Regions from separate parts of the Gordonibacter sp. RACS_AR49 genome, predicted to be linked through region 3. Evidence: predicted binding sites of a transcription regulator. Region 3 holds the regulator's gene; each other region holds the start of a gene.
What was found. The regulator HrcA, encoded in region 3, represses chaperone genes, less so after heat shock. The targets are predictions, from matches to a motif close to TNTTAGCANNCNNNNNNNNNGNNTGCTAANA.
Positions count from the first base shown of each region.

Region 1: htpG (molecular chaperone HtpG) is a predicted target of HrcA. The motif match lies at 3,898-3,928, and genes of this name have one in related genera.
Region 2: LB310_RS05530 (Hsp20/alpha crystallin family protein) is a predicted target of HrcA. The motif match lies at 4,176-4,206, and genes of this name have one in related genera.
Region 4: LB310_RS07075 (ATP-dependent Clp protease ATP-binding subunit) is a predicted target of HrcA. The motif match lies at 4,630-4,660, and genes of this name have one in related genera.

Region 1 covers NZ_JAIUDM010000001.1:647,526-653,337, forward strand. Annotated here, with positions in the region: gene LB310_RS02760 (acyl-CoA dehydratase activase) at 1-688, shown strand, start outside; gene LB310_RS02765 (nitroreductase family protein) at 815-1,321, opposite strand; gene htpG (molecular chaperone HtpG) at 1,915-3,840, opposite strand; gene LB310_RS02775 (SGNH/GDSL hydrolase family protein) at 4,061-5,017, opposite strand; gene LB310_RS02780 (DUF302 domain-containing protein) at 5,268-5,675, shown strand.
Region 2 covers NZ_JAIUDM010000002.1:210,685-216,496, forward strand. Annotated here, with positions in the region: gene LB310_RS05515 (molybdopterin-dependent oxidoreductase) at 1-1,794, shown strand, start outside; gene LB310_RS05520 (NUDIX hydrolase) at 1,911-2,582, opposite strand; gene LB310_RS05525 (NAD-dependent protein deacylase) at 2,714-3,463, opposite strand; gene LB310_RS05530 (Hsp20/alpha crystallin family protein) at 3,567-4,031, opposite strand; gene LB310_RS05535 (cytochrome c3 family protein) at 5,276-5,812, shown strand, end outside.
Region 3 covers NZ_JAIUDM010000013.1:42,189-48,000, reverse strand. Annotated here, with positions in the region: gene dusB (tRNA dihydrouridine synthase DusB) at 1-583, shown strand, start outside; gene hemW (radical SAM family heme chaperone HemW) at 587-1,696, shown strand; gene hrcA (heat-inducible transcriptional repressor HrcA) at 1,855-2,868, shown strand; gene dnaJ (molecular chaperone DnaJ) at 2,928-4,067, shown strand; gene LB310_RS14760 (16S rRNA (uracil(1498)-N(3))-methyltransferase) at 4,078-4,875, shown strand; gene LB310_RS14755 (MiaB/RimO family radical SAM methylthiotransferase) at 4,872-5,812, shown strand, end outside.
Region 4 covers NZ_JAIUDM010000002.1:564,737-570,548, forward strand. Annotated here, with positions in the region: gene tatA (twin-arginine translocase TatA/TatE family subunit) at 1-66, shown strand, start outside; gene greA (transcription elongation factor GreA) at 235-705, shown strand; gene lysS (lysine--tRNA ligase) at 1,014-2,978, shown strand; gene LB310_RS07070 (hypothetical protein) at 3,645-4,397, opposite strand; gene LB310_RS07075 (ATP-dependent Clp protease ATP-binding subunit) at 4,705-5,812, shown strand, end outside.

The DNA of each region.
Region 1 (5,812 bases), on a different contig from region 3:
GCAGGACTCGAAGATCATCTGCGTGGAGAACGGCATAGCCGTGGACTACGCCATGAACACGCTGTGCGCGGCCGGCACGGGCGCGTTCCTGTCGAGCCAGGCGGCGCGGCTTGGCGTGGAGGTGGAGGAGTTCGGGGAGATCGCGCTGGCATCGAAGCGGCCGGCCAACATCGCGGCGCGCTGCACCGTGTTCGCCGAGAGCGACCTGGTGCACAAGATACAGGTGGGCTACGCGCGCGAGGACATTATCGCGGGGCTCTGCCGCGCGGTAGCGTCGAACTACCTGAACAACGTGGGCAAGGGCAAGAAGATCGTCGCACCCGTGGTGTTCCAGGGCGGCGTGAGCAAGAACGTGGGCGTGGTGCGCGCGTTCGAGGACATGTTGGGGATGAGCGTGCTCGTGGACCCCGACGGCCACCTGATGGGCGCGTTCGGCGTGGCACTGCTGGCCGCCGAGGCGAGTGCGGCGGAGGCCGGCACGGGGTCGACGGGCGCGGGCGCATCCTCGCGCACCGCCGACTGCGAGGCGTTCGACTTCCAGGCCGTAGGAGACTTCGCGTTCAAGACGCGCGAGATCGAGTGCGCCAAGTGCGCGAACCACTGCGAGATCATCTGCGTCTACCGCGACGAGCAGCTCATCGACTCCTGGGGCAACCGCTGCGACCAAGGAGCCGTGCGGGCGGGATAGTGGATTTCGCAAATTCTGAAAGAAAATTTTCGAAATTTGCAAAGTTTCATCATCGATGCCGCCTCCGCAGGACATGGCATCCACGGCGCGCACGGCACATGCCTTCGCCTGCCTACGCCGCCTCGTTTAGCTCAACCAGTGCACACGGTCCTCGGCATAGCGGTCCTTGCCCTTGGCGCGTGGCTCGGACTCCGGATAGCCCAACGCGATGACGGCAAACGGCTCCAGCCCCGCCGGCGCGCCCACGATCTCGGACACGGCGGCCATGCGCTCCGGCTCAGGCGCGATGCCCATCCACACGGCGCCGAAGCCAAGGTCGACGGCCTCCAGCAGGATGTTCTCCACGCAGGCGCTCATGTCCTGCACGGCGATCTCGGGAAAGCGCAGGCCCTCTGTGCGCATGCACGGCACGATGGCGCAAGCAGCGCCGGCCGCCGGTTTCGCATAGGGGCTGGCCTCGGACAACAGCTGCAACGTGGCCCGGTCGCGGGCCACGTAGAACTCCCACGGCTGCTGGTTGCCACCCGAAGGTGCTGCCATGCCCGCACGCAGCAGGGCGCGCACCTCGTCATCGGTCATCGGATCGTCCGTGAACCTTCGCACGCTCGCCCGTTTGAAAATCACATCTGCCATGGGTCCTCCTAGCGCTCGGCTTCGTCATGCGCCGATGATAGCGCTTTCCGCACAGTAGCGCGCGGCACGTGCGAGAACGGGAAACAAGTCGATAACAAAGGAGGGCGAGGCGCGCCTTCCCTCGGATGTTTCACGTGAAACATCCGTTCGCGCGGAGCGCGAATACGGGTGCGCTCCGCAGGAGCCGCGCCCCTCGCGCGCCAGCGCGAGAACAACCGTGCAGGTGGCATGGGCGGGAAGCGCAGCTGCCCGCCCATGCGCCCGGAGGGCGCATAACTGCCGCGCAGGTTGCCCGTGCGGGCGCGCAGCGGCCACACGCTCATGCGCCAGCGCGAGAAGGAGCTCGCAGGTAGGAGCCGGAGCGTCCGCAGCCGGGGCGCCCGCAGGGCGCCCCTTCGCGCCGGAGGCGCGAAAATGGCCGTGCAGGTTGGCGTAGTAAGTCAGCGAGAAGCCCCCTGGTGCCCGAGATTGGCGGGATCGCGGAGGTGAAGCGTACTTCGGTACGCGAACCTCCGGGATCGCGGCAAGATCGGGTGCCAGGGGGCTTCGCAGCGTCGAGTCGTTCCGGCGGCCGGCAGGCCGTCGGAACCTGATTACATCAGCTTCGCGACGTTCTGGGCGAAAGCGACCGGATCGTCGATGGGCATGCCCTCAACCAGCAGCGCCTGGTTGTACAGCAGGTCGGCGTAGAGGCGCACCTTGTCGGCGTCACCGGCCTCGTGGGCGGCCTTCAGCGTGTCGAACACCGGGTGCTTGGCATTCAGCTCCAGCACGCGCTGCGACTTCACGCCGTCGGGGCCCTCGGGGCCCTTCGACAGCACGCGCTCCATCTCCAGCGACACGGGGCCCTCGGTGGTCACGCACGCAGGCGCGTCGGTGAGGCGCGCGGACACGGCCACCTTCGTCACCTCGTTGCCGAGCGCGTCCTTCAGCGCCTTGAACAGGTCCTCGTTCTCCTTCGTGGCCTCTTCGGCTTCCTTCTTCTCATCCTCGGTGGCGAAGTCGAGGTCGCCGGACGCCACGTTCTTGAGCTCCTTCGCGCCCTCGCCGTCCTCGTTCGCACCGTAGTCGCGCATGGCGGTGAAGCAGAACTCGTCCACGTCCTGCGTGCACAGCAGCACGTCGTACCCCTTGCCCAGCACCGTCTTCACGATGGGCATCTTGTTCAGGCGCTCTACCGAATCGCCGGCGGCGTAGTAGATGGCCGGCTGGTCCTCGGGCATGGCCTCGAAGTACTCGGCCAGCGTGACCAGCTTGTCCTGCTTCGCGGAGTAGTACAGCAGCAAGTCGGCCAGCGTGTCCTTCTGCGAGCCGTAGCTGGCGTAGATGCCGTACTTCAGACCGCGGCCGAAGTTCTCGAAGAACGCCTCGTAGCCTTCGCGGTCGTTGTCGCGCATGTCCTCGAGGTCCGACGTGATCTTCTTCTCGATCTTCTTGGCGATGGCGCGCAGCTGGCTGTTGTGCTGCAGCGTCTCGCGGCTGATGTTCAGCTGCAGGTCCTGGCTGTCCACCACGCCGTGCACGAAGTTGTAGTAGTCGGGCAGCAGCTCCTCGCACTTCTCCATGATAAGCACGTTGGAGCTGTAGAGCGCGAGGCCCTTCTGGTAGTCGCGGCTGTACAGGTCGAACGGCGCGCGGCTCGGCACGAACAGCAGCGCGTCGTAGGACAGCGCGCCCTCCGCGTGCACGGAGATGGTGCGGGCCGGGTCGGCGAAGTCGTGGAAGTCGGCCTTGTAGAACTCGTTGTACTCCTCCTGGTCGACCTCGGACTTGCGGCGCTTCCAGATGGGGATCATGGAGTTCACCGTGTCGAGCTCCTGGTAGTTCTCGAACTGCGGCACGTAGTCGTCGCCGGCATCTTCGGGCTTGGGCAGCTCGCGCGACTTCGTCACCTCCATGCGGATGGGGTAGCGCACGTAGTTGCTGTAGCGCTTGACCAGGTCTTTTAGGCCGTACTCGGACAGGTAGCCGTCGTAGGAGTCCTCGTCGGTGTTGTCCTTGAGCGTGATGATGACGTCGGTGCCGTGCTCGGCGCGCTCGGCCGGCTCGATGGTGTAGCCCTCCACGCCGTCGCTCTCCCAGGCCCAGGCCTCGTCGCTGCCGTAGGCCTTCGACACCACGCGCACGCTCTTGCCCACCATGAACGAGGAGTAGAAGCCCACGCCGAACTGGCCGATGATGTCCACGTCGTCGCCCTGCACCTCGTCGTTCTCCATCTTGAACGCCATGGAGTCCGAGTGCGCGATGGTGCCCAGGTTGCGGTCGAGCTCGTCCTTCGTCATGCCGATGCCGCTGTCGCTCACGGTGACGGTGCGGGCGTCCTTGTCGAAGCTCACCTGGATGGCAAGCTCGTCCTTGGAGAGCTCGATGGACTTGTCGGTGAGGCTCTTGAAGTAGAGCTTGTCCACCGCGTCCGACGCGTTCGAGACGAGCTCGCGCAGGAATATCTCGCGGTTCGTGTAGATGGAGTTGATCATGAGGTCGAGCAGCTTCTTGCTCTCTGTTTTGAACTTGCGCATGGCGGCGTCGCTTCCTTTCGGGTACGTTCCTTCGTCAAGCGGTCGGACTGCCCTGTGTGCTAGCAGTCCAAGCCTTCGAGTGCTAAAACGAGATTTTAGTACGACGCGGGGCGATGTCAAGGAGGGTGGGCGGCAATTCCAAACAACGCCTAAGCGGCAGAGGAATACCGCCGAGAGACTGCTGATCCGCCCTGTGAAGCGCTCCGCAGGGCAAGCGCCCTCATATCCCCCGTTCGCAGACAAGCAGCCACTTGCCGCCGGTGGAGGCGGCATGGGGGCAGCCTATGCAGGAAGGCTCCGAGCAGCGCTCGGCCGAGGGCGGGGCGTCGTGGGCGGCGGCGCGCAGCGCGGCGACGCCGGGGAGCGCGACGACGCCCAACGCCGAGCTGCCGCCCAGCGCCGAGCCCGCGGCGTTGTCCGCAGCCTCCATCGCGCGCAACATCAACCCTGCGAATTGGCGCATGCCCCGTGCCGTGGGATGCGTGCCGTCCAAGGCCTCGTAGTCGCGACCGAGTGCGCGCACATCGGCCACGCGGCAGCCGTGTGCGCGGGCCGCGGCGCGGATGGCGTCGTTGTATGCGTCGAAGGGCACGCCGCGCAGGCGGTAGGCGAACGTGGAGCCGTCGCGGCCGACCACGCGACCGGGGCAGAGCGTGCAGCACCACACCTCGGCCTGCGGGTAGGCCGTGCGCAGGCGCGCGAGCATCGACCCGTACGCAGCTCCGAACCGCTCGACCGCATCGGAGGCGGCCAGACCGGGCTCGCGCTGCTCGCCGAGCGCGTCGACGTCCAGGCAGGCCGGCAGCGCGTTGCCCCGTCCGGCCGCCTGCGCGTCGGCGCCGCCCCAGCCGTAGTCGTTGATGCCCATGAACACGAGGACCGCATCGGGGGCCTGCCCGTCGCGCGCGAGGGCCGCGACGCGCTCCGCGCTGTCGCCGGCCGGGAAGCCCGCGCCCTCCACCATGCTGCCCGAGAACGACCCGTTCGCCAGAAGCTCGCCGCCCAGCGCGTCGACCACCTGCGCCCACCACGTGTCGCGCGCCTCGCGCACGCCCGTGGCAGCGCAGCGCTCGCCCTCGTAGAACACGCGGAAGCCCGTCGGGCTGCATCCCTCGAACGTGCTGATGGAATCGCCCAGAATGGAGAACCGTCGCTTTCCCGCCATCGCCTCGGCCATGATCTCGAACTCCCTCGTCCTCGGGCGCTGAGCGCCCGTCCAACAACCATCACGCATTATAAGGCTCTCGAGCCCGGCGCCCACGGTGCCCAGGCAACCGTTTCCGGACAAACTGCGCTAACCGGGCGCAAGCGCGCAGGAGCGCGCTATGGTGGAGCTGCACCGCCGCGCGATCGCCGAGGCAGCTGCGACCGACGCAACTGCCGCCGCCGCAACCGCGCCTCCAACCGCAGCCATCGAAGGAGTTTCCATGGGCCAACCGGAATCTCGCAACCTGCACCTGACCGTAGGGAGCCTGCCCGTAGACGAGACGGTCCGCCGCCTCACAGACGAGCTGGCGGCGCGGTCCATCCCCGTGTTCGCCACGTTCGACCACGCGCAGAACGCCGAAGGAGCGGGCCTCGACCTGCGACCCACCACGGTCGTGGTGTTCGGCTCGCCCCAAGTTGGCACCGCGCTCATGCAAGCCGACCAGCGCATAGCGATCGAGCTTCCCCTGCGCATCTCCATCTGGGAAGACGAGGCGGGCCGCACGCAGATCGCGTTCCCCCAGATGAAGGAGCTTGCCGCCCGCTATGGCCTGGGCGACCTGCCCGTCATCGCGAAGATGCAGCAGCTCCTGGAAACCTTGGCCGGCCAAGCCGCGAGCAACCGATAGGCCCGGTTGCGCCGACCGTGCCCACCGAGATTGCGGCGACGATGCTGCCTTGAGCCCGACGCGCACGCCAATCTGCACGCTTTTCACCGATTATTGCATCTTCGACACTGGCAATTCGCTCTTCGCATCCCGCCCGT
Region 2 (5,812 bases), on a different contig from region 3:
GGCACGCCGAACTACACGGCGCCGGTGGCCCTGTGCATGGGCAACACCGCGCAGGTCCACCGCGCTGTGTACGGCTGGTTCGCCAGCGCCGATTGGGAGCGGGCCGACTGCATCGTTTACTTCGGACAGGATCGCGACGAGGAGCGCTGGCCGGGCGAGTACCTGGCGCTGAACGCGGCGCTCGAGCGCGGGGCAGTGCTTATCGAGGTCGATCCCCGCGAGACGGCCACGGCGAAGCGCGCGCATTACCACCTGCGCATCCGCTACGGCACCGACGCGGCGCTCGCGCTGGGGTGGATCAACGTCGTCATCGCGGAGGGGCTTTACGACCGTGCCTTCGTGGAGGGCTCGTGCTTCGGTTTCGACGAGCTGGCCGCACGGGCAGCGGAGTACCCGCCCGAGTGCGTGGCCGCCATCTGCGGCATCGAGGCCGACCTTATCCGCGAGACGGCGCGCGTGTACGCGCGGGCGCAGGCGGCTATCATCCCCTGGGGCGTGGTGGGCGACATGCAGCGCAACTCCACGTCGCTTCTGCAGGCGCAGTGCATCCTGCGCGCCCTTTGCGGGTTCGTGAACAAGAACGAGATGGTGTGCGGGCCGGCGCTCGGGGGTGTGGGCAACGCCGAGTTGGCCGCGTTCGAGCTGCTGCCGCCCGAGAAGCGCGCCCTTCAGCTGGGGCGCGGCACCCATCCGCTGCTCACGTTCGCGGCCTCGGACCTCTATCGCCAGGCCAACGAGCGCGCAGGCGTGCCTTACGAGCCCGACCTGCTGGCCGAGTCGTGCGCCTGTGATCCGGCGTCGCTGTTCGCCGCCATGCGCGGCGAGGGCCCCTACCCTGTGAAAGCGTTTTTCTCCGTGGCGAACAACACGGTGATGAGCTACGCGAACCAGCAGGGCATTATCGACGCGCTCATGAACCAGGATCTCGTGGTGGCCTTCGAGCATTGGCTCTCGCCCACGGCCCAGCTGGCCGACTACGTGCTGCCGGGCGACATGTGGGCCGAGCGCGACGTGTTAGGGTCGCCGTTCGACGTGGGGCCGGCCTTCTCGGCGGGGCAGGCGTTCCGTGAGCCGGCGGGCGAGTGCAAGAGCTGGTACTACGTGGTGAAGGGGCTGGCCGACCGCCTGGGCCTTGCGGAGCGTATCCCGTGGGCGAATGAGCACGAGCTGTACGATTGGCGGCTGGCACCGCTCGGCCTCACCTGGGAGGATGCGTGCATGCGGGCGCCGAAGCCCGTCCTGCGCGAGCTGGCGGCGCCGGGACGGTTCGTCACGCCGTCGGGCAAGGTGGAGCTGGCCAGCTCCGTGCTGGCCGAGCTGGGCTTCGACCCGCTGCCTTTCTACGAGGAACCGTCCGACCCCGGCTGCGAGGCGGCGCCGGAGGGCGCGTACCCCTATGTGGCGTTCGCTGGCTTCCGCGAGCGGAAGTCGTACAACACGAATTTGCACCAGATGCCCGCGCTGCGCGCGCAGGAACCGGAACCGCGGTTCTTCATCAACCCTGCCGATGCTGCGGCCGAGGGCATCGGCGAGGGTACATGGTGCTCGGTGGAGACGGCGTACGGGCAGGTGGAGCTGTTGTCCCACCTGGACGAGGCGCAGCCTGCGGGTACGCTGCGCGTGCCGCACGGCTGGTGGAAGCCCGAAACGGCCCCGGGCGTTGCGGCCGGCTTGAGCGGCGCCTGCCTCCACAACGACGGCATGCTGTTCCCCGACGCGGATTGGAACCTCGACCCCGCCCAGGGCGTTCCGAACCTGCGCGGCGGCATCCACGCCCGTGTGAGGGCGAGGTAGCGGGCGGGCGTCGCTCGCTACCTCGCCCCAGCTGCTCGAGCGCCCTGGCAGCGGTCACGCGCGGCGGTGTCCGCGAGCGGTGCGGCCGGGGCGCGCGGGGGTCGAAGGTTCGGCACCTAGCGGCGGCGCGCGAACGCTTCCAGCACGAGTTGCGCGCGAGTGCCGATGGGCGTGTCGTTCTCGGCGAGGAAGCGCGGGACGTCGGCGAGGGGCAGCAGGAACGGCTCGATGAGCTCGGAGGGTTCGGGCTGGGCATCAGCCACGCGCTCCACCTGCGCGAACACCACCTGCACCGTCTCGTCGGTGAGGCCGGTGGACGAGAAGCCCGCCTGCGGCAGCGGGTCGAGCGCCGCGGCGCCCAGGTCGGCGCGCAGCGCATAGCCCGTCTCCTCGCGCAGCTCGCGGTCCACGGCTGCCGCAAGGTCCTCGCCGGGGTCCACGAGCCCGGCAGGAAACGCGATGCACCAGCTGTTCAGCGGGTAGCGGAACTCGCGTATGAGCAGCAGCCGGCTGTCTGGTGTCTGCGGAACGATGCACAGGGCGTCGGATGCCGCGCTCTCGCCGCGCGCGTGCGCCTCCAGCTCGGCGCGGTACGCCTCCGGCCCCTTGCGCGAGGCGCTCTCGTACTCGTAGGCCGAGCCGTCGGGCATCGTGTACGTCAGCACGTACTTCTTTATCCAGCCGTCGGACACTTGGCGCAGGCCGGCGAGCGTGGGCGTGGGCGTGGCGGCGCTGGCGGCGGCATCGGCGGCGGGGACGGCAGGGGCTTTGCTGGCTGCTTCGGGCATGGGGTTGCTCCTTCTCGGTAGCTTGACTCACTGTCCCGCCCGTTTTTTTCCGGGAGCAGGCGCCGATGTTTCACGTGAAACATACGTTCGCGTTGCTCGGCGGAGCGTGGGAGGACGGGTTGCGGTTGCGGCTAGAAGTCGAACGCGTCGCCCACGTTCGCGGCCAGGCAGAGGTCGGCCTGGCGGTCGCGCGGGGTGGGGGTGCGGTTCACGATGACCAGGTGGTCGCCCTGGAAGAAATCGATAAGGCCCGCTGCCGGGTACACGGAAAGCGATGTGCCCGCCACCACCAGGAGGTCGGCATGGGCGATGGCGTCGACGGATCCCTGGAGCGTGCGCTCGTCGAGCGCCTCCTCGTACAGCACGACGTCGGGTTTCACGATGCCGCCGCACGCGGGGCAGCGCGGCACGCCGTCGGCGGCCTCGTCGCGTAGGCGCAGCAGCTCGTCTACCGGGTATGCCGCGCCGCAATCCATGCAGAAGTTCCGCAGCACGCTGCCGTGCAGCTCCAACACGCGCTCGCTGCCGGCCCTCTGGTGCAGGCCGTCGATGTTCTGCGTGACCACGGCGGACAGGGTTCCGGCCCGCTCCAGGTCCGCCAGCTTCCGGTGCGCGCGGTTGGGCTGGGCGTCCAGCGCGAGCATGCGGTCGCCGTAGAAGGCAAAGAACTCCGCCGGATGTGCGTCGAAAAAGCTGCGCGAGATCATCTGCTCGGGTGGATGGGGGTACTTCTGCGCGTACAGCCCGTCGGGGCTGCGGAAGTCGGGGATGCCGCTCTCGGTGGACACGCCCGCCCCGCCGAAGAACACCATGCGTCCCGGCTTCGTCTCGTCCACCCAATGTCGGAACGCATCGATCCCACGCCGCGTCTCGTCGTCCATGGTTCCTCCTTCGATAGTGCTGCGAATGGCTTGCGTCCCATCATAGCAGGAAGGCGACCTTGCGGTCGCCTTCCCTTGCGCACTGGTCGTGTGCCTCGCAGAACTAGCCCTCGATGGCGATGGTCTTCTTCTCCTCGAGCTTCGGCTGCTCCTGCTTCTTCGGCACGGCGATCTTCAGCACGCCGTCCTCGAACTTCGCCTTGATGTCGTCTTCCTCCACGTCGTCGCCCACGTAGAACGTGCGGCTGCACTTGCCGCTGAAGCGCTCCTTGCGCACGTAGGTGCCTTCCTCGTCCTTGTCCTCGGACTCGCTCTGCGTCTGCGCGTTGATGGTAAGGTAGCCATCCTTGAGTTCGGCCTGCACGTCGTCCTTCTTGAAGCCCGGCAGGTCGATGGTCAGCTCGTAGCCGCCGTCCGTCTCCTTGATGTCGGTGCGCATGAGCGTGGGCGACATCTTCTGCATCGCCTGCATCGGGGCCGAGGCCGCGTTGAAGAACGCGTCGAACGGGTCGGTCATCAGCTCGCTCAGCAGGTTGCGGTTCCTCCGCATGGGTACCATCATGGCCATACTAATCACTCTCCTACGTGTCGTGCGAGGCTCGGGCTCCCTTCGGCGGCGCATCCGGCTTGTCGGTCGGGTGCCGGGTCGATTGAGAAAACCTAAGCCTCTATCTGTGCGGTTTTCTCTGTACGAGACTGTTATAAAACGTTGCATTAGCACTGTCAAGCAACGAGTGCTAAAAGTTACGGTTTCGTCAACTTCCGAGTGCGAAAGCGGAGATGCCCGCAACCCTCGCCCCAGAGTATCCCCCGCCGCGCCTGCCTTCCCGCACGTCTATCTGGGGCCGCCAAAGCGAATACCCCTCGCCACATCCCTGTCATGCAGATGCTCCCTTGGGATGAAAGAGAAGGATAGGAGGCGGGGTTGCCGGTCGCGCTCGAGCAACGACTGGCTCTCCTTGGACGGTTCGGGCTTCAGCGGGAATTCGGCTGCCGAAGATGGATGTGAAATATGGGTATAGACGTGCCCAAGGCTTCGATATAAGTGGCACGCGCTTTGGTTTTTTGCTATCATGCAAGACGAGCCGCAGGGAGCTGCTAACTCCCCACGGCTCTCGAATCGCTTCGGCGGTTTGGCTTTGGTTAGCGCTCCTTGTCCTTACGGACGGGGAGCCTTTCTATTATAGCCGCAGTTAGATGCACTGCGCTGGCGATCAGCTCAAGGATTGCCGTAAGCAAAACCAAATCGGTCATGGTTGCCACCCCCTTCCCGTTTCGCCCTGCAAGAGGGGATAAGGTTGGAGAGGGATGTGGCACCGCGCCGCCTCTGCGCTCCGTTCCCCCATCCTACCGCCGCAACCTTGCCGGGCGACCGTAATATCGCCGTCGGGGAATCGTCCCGATCTTGTCCAATCCTTGTGTATCCGCCGTGCCGACCTTGCCGGTATCTTGCATATCCGTCATGCACACCTTGCCGTTATCTTGCACGCCTTTGGCGCAGTTGCCGCATGGTGCGTCGACACCCCTGCGGCCGTAGGCGAAACGAGGCCCCTCCGCCGCTGTGGCGGGTGGCTTCGGCCGTGCACCCCCCCCCGACAACGGGAGGCTTTTGCTGCGCTCTCTCCTCGGCAACGGGCGGCTGCTTCTTCGGAGGGTGGTTTCCCCTCCGTGCCATTCCCTTTCCAATTAAACCTCTCACCAGCAAAAACGTAAAAATGCCCCCACGGGGGTAATGGTCGGTTGCTCCGCTGGCCTGCATCATGCGGCCGAAGGGTTTCATCGATCGAACCAGAGAAGGAGAAGGAGGAGGACATGGTCGACAAGGATAGCGCAGACGGCGCGATCGGGGCTCCGAGTGCCCCGGCTGCTCCCGGTGCCGACAGCGGCCCGGGCGCCTCGAGTGCCCCTGGCACCCCGGCTGCCGGTGCCTCGCAGGATGCCAACCCGGCTGCCCCCGCGCCGAAACGCGCGCGGCGCGGCGTCATCGTGGCGGGCGTCATCGTGGCGGTGGTGCTGGTAGCCGGCATTGGGGCGTGGGTGTGGCACGAGCAGCCCAGCTTCTGCAACGCCATCTGCCACAGCCCCATGGACAAGTACGTGGAGACGTACAGCGAGGGCGACCCGGGCAAGCTGGTCACGCAGCACGCGGCGGCCGGCGACACATGCCTGAGCTGCCACGAGGCCGAGTTCGCCACGCAGGTGTCCGAGGCAATGGCATGGGCGAGCGACAGCTATCCGATGGACGATGCCACGGGCATGCTGGCCACGGGCAAGGAGTTCGCCTCCGAGGAGTTCTGCGCGCGCAGCGGCTGCCACAGCATGGACGAGGTGGTTGCAGGCACTTGGGGC
Region 3 (5,812 bases):
CGCGCATCCCGTGACCGTGAAGTTCCGCCGCGGCTGGGCCCAGGGCGAGGAGACGGCGCCGGACTTCGCGCGCCGCATGGAGGATGCGGGCGCGTGCGCCGTCGCGGTGCACGGCCGCTTCGCCGAGCAGCTCTACCGCGGCAGCGCCGACTGGGGCGTCGTCGCGCGCGTGAAGGAGGCCGTGGACGTGCCCGTCATCGGCAACGGCGACGTGCGCACGGGCGCCGACGCCGTGGCGCTCACGGTGCGCACCGGCTGCGACGCGGTGATGATCGCCCGCGGCGCCGAGGGCAACCCCTGGGTGTTCGCCCAGGCCAAGGCCGCGCTTGAGGGCGTGCCCGAGCCGCCGGCCCCCGGCGCCCGCGAGCGCATCGCCATGGCCCGCCGCCACGCGCGGCTGCTCTCGCGGCGCGAGGGGAAGAACATCGTGCGCATGCGCAAGCACGCCATGTGGTACCTGGCCGGCCTGCCGGGCGCTGCCGCGGCGCGCGCGAAGATCAACGCCTGCGTGTCCGTGGAGGACTTCGACCGCGTGTTCGACGAGCTGCTCGCCTTGCTGGGCGAGCATGAACAGGAGGGCTAGACCATGCCGCACGACCCTTATCGCGCCCTGTACCTCCACCTGCCGTTCTGCGTGAGGCGGTGCGGGTACTGCGACTTCGCCACGTCTGCGGTGCCGGGCGACGCGCCGGAGATCGACGCGTACGTGGAGGACCTCTGCCTGCAGCTACGCCGCAAGGCGAAGGAGGGCGAGCTCGGCGCGCTCGAGACGGTGTACGTGGGCGGCGGGACGCCGAGCCACATCGGCCTGGCGCGGCTGTCCATGCTGCTGTACACGCTGTCGCTGTCGATGCACCTCACGCCCGAGGTGGAGTGCACGATGGAGGCGAACCCCGAGAGCCTGACGGAGCGCATGGTGCGCGACGTGTGGGCGCTCGGGGTGAACCGCCTGTCCATAGGCGTGCAGAGCTTCGACGACGAGGTGCTGGCCGTGCTCGGGCGCGCCCATTCGGCCGACGACGCGCGCCGCGCCATCGAGGCGGCGCATACGCGCTTCGAGAACGTGAGCGTGGACCTCATGTGCGGCATTCCCGGCCAGAGCGCCGGGAGCTTCGAGGCGAGCGTGCACGAGGCGGCGGCGCTCGGCGCGGCGCACGTGAGCGTGTACCCGCTGGCCATCGAGGCGCACACGCCCTTCGATGCCGCCGTCCTTGCCGGCGAGCTGGAAGAGCCCGACGACGACGTGGAGGCCGCGCACATGGAGATCGCCGCGCGCGTGCTGGCCGAGGCCGGCTACGAGCGCTACGAGGTGGCGAGCTACGCCCGCCCCGGCTTCGCGTGCCGCCACAACATCGCGTACTGGACGGGCGTGCCGTACCTGGGGCTCGGCCGCTCGGCGGCCACGATGACCCAGAACGCGGAGCGCCGCATGCGCGTGCAGGACGGGCAGGTGACCGACGACCTGGACGCGCGCGGCATGGCCGCCGAGGACCTCATGCTGGGCATGCGCATGACCTGCGGCGTGTCCGACGAGCAGGTGGAGGCCGCCGCCGTCCTGCTGCCCGACGCCCCCGCCGCGCTCGCGGAACTGGAAGGGGAGGGCCTCGTGGAGCATGCGGGCGGGCGCTGGCGCCCCACCGACCGCGGCTGGCTCTGCGGCAACGAGCTCTACGGGAGGCTGTTCGACTTGGCATAGGGAACCGGCGCACGCGCTTCTCCTATGCAGTAACCGTCAAGTTTCTCCATAATTTCTCGCTGTTGTTAGCACTCTCGGCTTTCGGCTGCTAATATGATGCGTTACTATGGTTCGGGTTCGGGGAATGCCGACGGGCGAGAGAGAGGAAGGTGGAAGGCGTGCTATCCGATCGCAGGCAGCGGGTGCTGGCCGCGCTCATCGAGGAATACGTCGCGCGCGCCCTGCCGGTGGGCTCGCGCACGCTCACGGAGCGCTACCAGCTGGGCGTGAGCCCGGCTACCGTGCGCAACGAGCTTTCGGTGCTCGAGGACGGCGGCTACATCACGCAGCCCCACACCTCGGCCGGACGCATCCCCACCGACCACGGCTACCGCGCGTTCGTGGACAACCTGCTGGCCGCCGACTTCACGGGCGAGGACGAGCGCTACCGCCCCGTCGTGGACGAGCTGCGCCGCAGCGCGAGCGAGCTCGACGCGCTCTTGGAGCAGACGTCGTCGGCCCTCACGCGCCTCACCGACTGCCTCTCCATCGTGCTGGCGCCGTCGGTGCTGAACCTGCACATCAAGCAGCTCTCGCTCATCTCGCTCAACGCGTACCGCGCGCTGGTGGTGCTCGTCACCGAGGACGGCCAGGTGTTCAACCGCCAGATGGAGTTCGCCGAGGAGGTGTCCTCGGACGACCTGGCGCGCGTGCAGGCGTTTCTGGGCGACGTGTTCACGGGCAAGTCGCTCCAGCAGATCGAGGACGGCCTGGGCCAGGGCATGGCCGAGGCGTTCCGCGACCCGCTCGTGCGCATGGCGCTCGACGAGGTGCTGTCGTGCCTGCAGGAGAGCGAGCTGTCGCGCGCGCACCGGCTGGGCGTGAGCTCGCTTCTGACGAAGCCCGAGTTCAGCCAGTCGCAGGCGCTGCTGCCCGTCATGCAGGTGCTCGAGGACGACACGGTCATGCTGCATATCCTGGACGACGCCGTGCGGCAGGGCGACGGCACGCCCAGCGTGCGCATCGGGCGCGAGAACGACGCGGCGGAGCTGGCGGGCGTGTCCGTGGTGGCCAGCCGCTACGGGCGCGGGGAGTCGGCCGGCGTCGTGGCCGTCATCGGGCCCACGCGCATGGACTATTCCAAGGTATTGCGGGCGGTGCGCATCGCGAGCGCGGCGCTTCAGGACGTATAGGGCTTGCACGGCGCCCGCACGAGGGGGCGCCGTCAAACGAGGAAGGTACTGCAAGAGCAATGGCCAAGGATCTGTACGAGGTTCTGGGCGTTTCCAAGAACGCCACGGAGAACGAGATCAAGAAGGCGTTCCGACGCCGCGCGCGCGAGCTTCACCCCGACGTGAACAAGGCGCCCGACGCCGAGGACCAGTTCAAGGAGCTGAACGAGGCGTACGACGTGCTGAGCGACCCCGGCAAGCGCGCCCAATACGACCGCTTCGGCACCATACCGGGCGCGGCCGGCGGCGGCAGCCCCTACGGGGGCGGCGGCTACGTGGACTTCGAGGACCTGTTCGGCGGCGGCTTCGGCATGGGCGACATCTTCAGCTCGTTCTTCGGCGGGGCCGCGGGCGGGCGCCAGCAGCAGCGACGCGAGGGCCGCGACATGGGCGTGGGCCTGCGCGTCACGCTGGAGGAGGTGGCCGCAGGCGCCAAGAAGGAGATCGTCTACGACCGCCTGGCGCCGTGCCCCGACTGCGACGGCACGGGCCTCGGACCCGACGGGCGCGAGGTCACCTGCCCGGACTGCGGCGGCCAGGGCCGCGTGGTCTCGGTTCAGCACACGTTCCTCGGCGACATGCAGACGGCCACCACGTGCAAGACCTGCAACGGCACGGGCCGCTCGGTGGAGAACCCGTGTCCGGAATGCGAGGGCCAGGGCCGCGTGCCCGACCGCCAGCGCGTGACCGTGGAGGTGCCGGTGGGCATCCGCGACTCGCAGCAGCTGCGCCTGTCCGGGTTCGGCGAGGCGGGCATGCAGGGCGCGGCGCCCGGCGACCTCATCGTCACGGTGCGCATCCAGCCGCACGAGTTCTTCGAGCGCGACGGCGATCACCTGCACGCGCGGGCGAACGTGTCCATCGTGCAGGCCTCCCTCGGAGCCGAGATCGAGATCGACGGCATCTTCGAGGGCGAGAAGGTGCAGGTGCGCATACCCGAGGGCTGCCAGAACGAGCAGGTGGTGCGCGTGAAGGGCTTCGGCATGCCGAAGTTCCGCAGCGACGCGCGCGGCGACATGTTCGTGCACGTGAACGTGGTGGTGCCCAAGAAGCTCACGAAGAGGCAGCGCGAGCTGTTGGAGCAGCTGGCCGAGGAGCTGGGCGAGGACGTCTCCGACGAGCGCACGCCCCTGCAGAAGCTGCGCGACGCCTTCAACTAGCGGGCGAGCGATGTCCCTTCAACATTTCTACCTCGACGAGCAGGTGCTCGCCGACGAGGTTGGCGAGTCGTTCCCGCTGCGCCTCGCGGCGGACGACGCGAAGCATGCGCGCGTGCTTCGGCTGGCTCCGGGCGAGCGCATCGCGGTGGTGGATGCCGCGCACGACTACTTCGCCTGCGAGATCGTGTCCTTCGACGGCGAGGTGCCCCTCGTGCGCATCGCACAGCGCTTCGAGCGCGCGGACGCGGGCCCGTCGGTGACGCTCGTGCAGGGCCTGGCCAAGGGCGACAAGATGGAGACGGTGATCCGCCACGCCACCGAGCTGGGCGTGGCGGCCTTCGCGCCCCTGGCATGCGAGCGCTCCATCGTGCGGCTCGACGCCCGCAAGGGCGCGGCGAAGGCCGAGCGCTGGCGCGCCATCGCGAAGAGCGCGGCCATGCAGTCGGGGCAGCCGGCCGTGCCCGAGGTGCGGGAGCCGGCGGGCCTGGGGGAGACGTGCGCGCTGCTGGAGAGGGCCGCGGCGGTGCTCGTGTGCTGGGAGGAGGCTCCCAGCGCGTCGCGGCTCGACGTCGCCCTCGACCGTGCGCTCGGCGGAGGCCCGGCGGCGCAGGGCGCACGCGTGGCCGTGGTGGTGGGGCCCGAGGGCGGCCTGACCGAGCGCGAGGTGGAGGCGCTTTCGGCCTGCAACCCCCGCGCCTCGCTCGTGTCGCTCGGCCCGTCCATCCTGCGCACGGAGACCGCCGGCATCGTGGCGCCCGCGCTCGTGCTGTACGAGCTGGAGCGTCGCGCGAGGGCGGGCGTGCGATGAACTTCGCCGTCGTCAACCTGGGGTGCAAGGTGAACCGCGTCGAGTCGGACGACGCAGCGGCGCGTCTCGCCGCGTGCGGCGTGGAGACGCCCGAAGCGGAAGCCGACCTCATCGTGGTCAACACGTGCACGGTCACCGGCGAGGCCGAGAAGAAGACCCGCAAGGCCGTGCGCCGCGCCCTGCGCGCGAACGATCGCGCCCGCGTCCTGGTCACCGGCTGCGCCGCCGCCATCGACGCGGCGTTCTACGAGGCTCTCGACCACCGCGTCACCGTGGTGGGGAAGGCCCAGCTCGCCGACGCGATACGGGACTGGTGCGAGGCCTGCTCCTCCCGCAGTGCGGCCGGCGAGCCTGCCGATCCCGCCAACGTCCCTGCCGTGCAAGCCGAGGGGCCCGCAGGCCCTTCCCGCGGCGCGGCGCGCGGGGCTTCCGAAACTGCGTGCGCTCCCATCGAGCAGGGGGACGTTGCCCCCCTGCTCCATATCGGATCCGGGTTCCGCACCCGGGTAGGGGTCAAGGTGCAGGACGGGTGCGACAACGCGTGCACGTACTGCATCGTGCACGTGGCGCGCGGCCGGGCGACGAGCCGCCCCGCCGACGAGGTCGTGCGCGAGTGCGCGGCGTACGCGCGGGCGGGCGCGGGCGAGATCGTGCTCACGGGCATCAACCTGGGCTCGTACTGCGACGGCGAGCGCCGCGACCCATCCGCGACGCGCCTGGCCGGCCTGCTGCGCCGCCTGCTCGACGAGACGGCGGACCTGCGCGGGCCCGGCGCGCTCCCCGTGCGCTTCCGCATCTCGAGCGTCGAGCCGCGCGACGTGGACGACGCGCTCATCGACCTCCTCGCCGCCGCCGACGGGCGCGTCTGCCGCCATCTGCACCTGCCGCTGCAGGCGGGAAGCTCGAAGGTGCTGCGCGAGATGGCGCGCCCCTACGA
Region 4 (5,812 bases), on a different contig from region 3:
CCGGCCCCCAAGAAGGCTACCACGACTGCGAAGAGGACCACGGCGGCGAAGAAGAAGGCCGAATAGCCTGGCGCTAGCGAATCGGTTCGCGGTATGTGCAGACGGCTCGGCCGGGCACATACCGCTTTTTTGTATATCGGCCGACACTCCGTCGGAGCACTCACGTACAGAGAGAAAAAGCCGCACGTCCGACAATCGGGCGTGCCTGTTGTAGGTATCGGACAGGTGAGAAGCATGGCAAACGACAACTTCATCCTCACGCAGGAGGGCAAGGAAAAGCTCGAGGAGGAACTGCACTACCTCGAGACCGAGAAGCGCGCCGAGATCGGCGAGCGCATCAAGGTGGCGCGCGAGTTCGGCGATATCTCGGAGAACTCTGAGTACGACGATGCCAAGAACGAGCAGGGCATGATGGAGGCGCGCATCGCCGAGATCAGCCGCATCCTGTCCGAGGCCACCGTCGTGAGCACGCCGAAGCGTTCCAGCAAGGTGAACATCGGCTCCATGGTCACGGTGGACATGGGGGGCAAGGAGCGCGTCTTCACCATCGTGGGCGGTGCCGAGAGCGACGCGGCCGCCGGCAAGATCAGCAACGAGTCGCCGGTGGGTGCAGCGCTCTTGGGCCACAAGAAGGGCGACAAGGTGGAGACTACGGGCCCGACCGGCCGCGACATCTCCATGGTGATTCTGAAGATCGAGCATTAGGAAGTTCCGTCGGCCTGGCGGCCGCCGGAACCCGCCGACGACTGCGGTTCCGGTTTCGTCGGCCTGGCGGCCGCCGGAATCCGCCGACGCTGCGACCCGCCCTCGCACCCGATCTTCGTGCGATGCCGCGGGCTTGCGTACCGAAGTACGCGGCGCCCGCGCCATCCCCCGAATCTCGGGCACGAGGGCGGGTCTCGCTGACTTACTACGCCAACCTGCGCGGTTGGTTTTCGCGCTTCGCGCGAAGGGCTCGGCCCTGATGGGCGAGCCCGCTCTGCGAGCTGGACGAGATTGAGGGGCACCGAACTATGAGCGACACCAACGACACGACGGGCAACGGGCAGGTCATCGAGGACGATCCCATCGCGGTGCGCCGCGCGAAGCGCGAGGCGCTCATCGCGGCGGGACGCGACCCGTACGGCCACGCTTATCACTACTCGCACCACCTGGCCGACCTGGCCGCCCAGTACGAGGGCCTCGAGGACGGCGCATCCACCTCAGACGAGGTGAAGGTCGCTGGCCGCATCATGGCCAAGCGCGACCAGGGCAAGCTCGCCTTCCTCGAGCTGCGCGACTCGACGGGCGACATGCAGCTGTTCTGCCGTATCAACGCGCTGGGCGAGGAATCGTTCGCCGAGCTCAAGGACCTCGACGTGGGCGACTGGATCGGCGTCGTCGGCACCATGATGCGCACGAAGCGCGGCCAGCTCTCCGTGGCGGTCGAGTCCTTCGAGCTGCTGTCCAAGAGCCTGCGCCCCTTGCCCGAGAAGTTCCACGGCCTGGCCGACAAGGAGACGCGCTATCGCCAGCGCTACGTCGACCTGGTCATGAACCCCGAGGTGAAGGACACGTTCACGAAGCGCTTCAAGATCGTGGCAGCCATCCGCCGCTTTATGGAGGACCACGGCTACTTCGAGGTGGAGACGCCCATCCTGCACCCCATCCTCGGCGGCGCGAACGCGCGCCCCTTCGTCACGCACCACAACGCGCTCGACAAGGACTTCTACCTGCGCATCGCCACCGAGCTGCACCTCAAGCGCCTCATCGTGGGCGGCTTCGAGAAGGTGTTCGAGATCGGCCGGCAGTTCCGCAACGAGGGCATGGACCCCTACCACAACCCCGAATTCACCACCATGGAGTTCTACCAGGCGTTCTCCGACCTGGAGGGCATGATGGAGCTCACGCAGGGCGTCGTGCAGGCCGCGGCGCTGGCCGCATGCGGCACCACGCAGGTTGAGTACCAGGGCCAGCAGGTGGACCTGGGCGGCACGTGGCGCCGCGCCACTATGATCGAGCTGGCCAGCGAGGGCGCGGGGGAGGACGTGAGCTTCGCGCGCACCCGCGAGGAGCTGGTGGCCATCCTCGAGCGCAACGGCGGCCATGCCGAGGACGCGTGGGGCAAGGGCAAGCTCATCGCCGAGATCTTCGAGGCCGTGGCCGAGGAGAAGCTCATCCAGCCCACGTTCGTGACGGAGCATCCCCTGGAGGTGTCCCCGCTCGCCAAGAAGAAGGCCGGCGAGCCCGAGCTCACCGAGCGCTTCGAGCTGTTCATCTGCGGCCACGAGTACGCCAACGCCTTTGGCGAGCTGAATGACCCGGTGGACCAGGCCGAGCGTTTCCGCAAGCAGGTGGAGGCGAAGGACCTGGGCGACGACGAGGCCATGGGCTACGACGACGACTACGTGCGCGCGCTCGAGTACGGCATGCCCCCGGCGGGCGGCTGCGGCATCGGCATCGACCGCCTGGTCATGCTGCTCACCGACGCCCCGTCCATCCGCGACGTGCTGCTGTTCCCGCATATGAGGGACGAGGCTCCCGCAGGCGGGCGTCAGCGCGCCGATGCGCCGTCTGCCGCCGTCGACGCTCCTGTGGCCGCGCCCATCGACTTCTCGAAGGTGGTCGTCGAGCCGCTGTTCGAGGACGAGGTCGATTTCGACACGTTCAGCAAGTCGGACTTCCGCGCCGTGAAGGTGAAGGAGTGCGCAGCTGTTCCCAAGAGCAAGAAGCTCTTGCAGTTCACGCTCGACGACGGCACGGGCGTCGAGCGCGTCATCCTGTCCGGCATCCACGCCTACTACGAGCCTGAGGAGCTGGTGGGCCGCACGCTCATCGCCATCACCAACCTCCCGCCGCGCAAGATGATGGGCGTCGACTCGTGCGGCATGCTGCTCTCGGCCATCCACGAGGAGCCCGGCGAGGACGGCCAGCCCGAGGAGTGCCTGAACCTGCTCATGGTGGACGACCGCATCCCCGCCGGCGCGAAGCTGTACTAGCGTCCCGGCAAAAGCACGCTCCCAACGAAGGCCGCCCTCGCACCCGCTCGGGCGGCCTTCTTGCGTCTAAGGCGCCCCAGCGCACGGGAAACCCGGTTTCGTGGCAGGTTTTGACGATAGTTGATCATTCGAGATGCCGGAAGCCGGCTGCTGAAGGCTCCTTCTCGAAGGGCATTCGCAAAGGGCCAGGTCATGTACCTGTCTCTCAAACCGGTGTGCCTGACCGTAAAAAGCCGATGATAAACTAACGTCATTTTCTGCCGCGAACGTGGCGAATCGCCGCGCGCGAGGCGGATTGCGCTCAGCCGAGCAGCTCCCTTCGGAGGGCGAACTGGCGCGCGGGGTAGTCGGAGCAGACGGGCCTGACCCTCGTGCCGAGGAGCTTCGCCAGTGCCTTGACGAACCGGTTGTACTCCTGGTAGTTTCCACCTGTTTCCAGGTGGCGGTCACCACCGTGAATCCGAGTGCCTCGAGCGCGTTCTTGCGGGCGGCGTCCTCGGCGATGCGCTCGGCTCCGGTGTGGCAGAGCGTGCTGTCGTACTCCACGGCCACACGCTCATCGGGCCAGAGCAGGTCGCAGCGCAAATGCGAGCGGCCGGTGACCCAGCGGCTGCGCGCAGGTATGGGGACGACAGCGTTCATCAAGGGGTGCTTGATGCCGCTTCCTCAGCGCAGAAAGGGAAGGGTCACGAGCTCGGCCAGCGTTGATTCGCGCGGCGAGGCTGAGCCCTCCATGATGTGGGGGAGGGCTGCGCGCAGGGCTTTCGCTCCTCGAACGCCGTCGAGTTTTCGCAGGTAGGAGGCTATTTTCTCCGGCGAAGTGAGCGGTTTTCTGGCCCTCGATCCGTAGGGGCGGCTCTCGTCGGGCGCGAACGTGCCGCAGAACTCGTATCCGAGGTGGGCGGTTCGTGGGAGGCTCGTCATGAGCGCCGCATGGACGAGGGTCAGCTCGGGGCTGGTCACGAAGAGGGGCTCGCCGAATCCGGGAATCGCAACAAGGCGCAACGACCCCTCGGGTAAGGGCGTCGACTTGTGGATGGCGAGCGCCGCGCCGCTTCTTCGGCCTTCGAGCGCGAGGACGTGGACGGGCAGCGACAGGACTCCGCAGCGAATGAGGGGATGGTCGCGCATATCTCGGGCTGATCCCGCCTCCGAGGGCAGCTCCCGGGCGCGGCATAGATCGCGCGCCGACCCCGTGTCGCTTAGGGCCGAACGCCAGAACTCCATTGCCGATATGTGGGAGACGATCGTTCTCATGGCGGCAGTGTAACATGGAGTAATACCAGATAAAATATCAATTTTGCCGTGCTGGAACCGTGCTGGAACCGTGCAAGGTTCCCGCTGGATTCCCGCAAGATCCGCGCTTGAAACGTGCAAGGTTCCTGCAAGGTCCACGCCGTCTTTCTGCAAGGTTCGCATGGCTTCGCACGCTCCACGTGCCCCTCTCCGACGGGTCTGCGCCGCAAAGCACCGGCAGCCGGACATTGCGAGGTGCGCTCCTGAGAAAAACCCGCACGTGTCAGAACCTCGTCAGAAGTGAGCACTTTTGGAGGCATCGGGGGGCACGGCAGCGCGCAGCCGGAGGTCGTGATAGGATGAACGGGTCGCCGCCGCCTGCGCTTGTGGAGCGAGCGTGTGCGGCCATATGCGGCATTGGCACTCTCAATACAAGAGTGCTAAGATGGCACGGAACCATACGATAGACTCTGCGAGAATAGAGGCTAGCATGTCATTTGAGAAGTTTACGGACAAAGCGCGCAAGGTGCTCGTCCTGGCGCAGGACGAGGCCCGCTCGCTCCACCAGCCCTACGTGGGCACCGAGCACATCCTGCTCGGCCTTATACAAGAGAAGGACGGACTGGCCGCCCAGGCCCTCGACCGCAAGGGCGTGAAGTACGACGCCGTGGTGCAGGCTATCCGCCAGGTGGTGGCCATCGACGAGGACACCGACGTGTCCGGGCATCTCTCCTTCACGCCGCGCGTCAAGCGCGTGCTGGAGAACAGCCTGCGCGAGGCCATGCAGATGGGCCAATCCTACATATCCACCGAGCATCTGCTGCTCGGCATCGTGCGCGAGGGCGACGGTACCGCGCTCGAGGTGCTCACGCGCCTGGGCATCTCCGGCGACGACGTGCGCAGCGCGCTGAACGACCTCGTGGGGCAGAGCCCCGTGTACGCCGGGCGCAACGCGTTCGACCCCCAAGGCCAAGGCTCCGACAGCGTGCTCAAGGAGTTCGGCACCGACCTCACGCAGAAGGCGCGCGACGGCAAGCTGGACCCGGTCATCGGCCGCGCGGGCGAGATCGAGCGCGTCATGCAGGTGCTCTCGCGCCGCCAGAAGAACAACCCGCTGCTCATCGGCGAGCCGGGCGTGGGCAAGACCGCCGTGGCCGAGGGCCTGGCGCAGCTCATCGTGTCGAACCAGGTGCCGGACATCCTGCGCGACAAGCGCCTGTTCACGCTCGACGTGAGCGCGCTCGTGGCCGGGTCGAAGTACCGCGGCGAGTTCGAGGAGCGCCTGAAGAAGTGCATCAAGGAGGTCATGGACGCGGGCGACATCATCCTGTTCATCGACGAGATGCACACGCTCATCGGCGCGGGATCGGCCGAGGGCTCCATCGACGCGGCCGCCATCCTGAAGCCGCCGCTGTCGCGCGGCGAGATCCAGGTCATCGGCGCCACCACCATCGACGAGTACCGCAAGCACCTGGAGAAGGACTCCGCGCTGGAGCGCCGCTTCCAGCCCATCACCGTGGGCGAGCCGAACGAGGAGCAGGCGCTGCGCATCATGGAGGGCCTGCGCGACCGCTACGAGGCGCATCACCAGGTACACT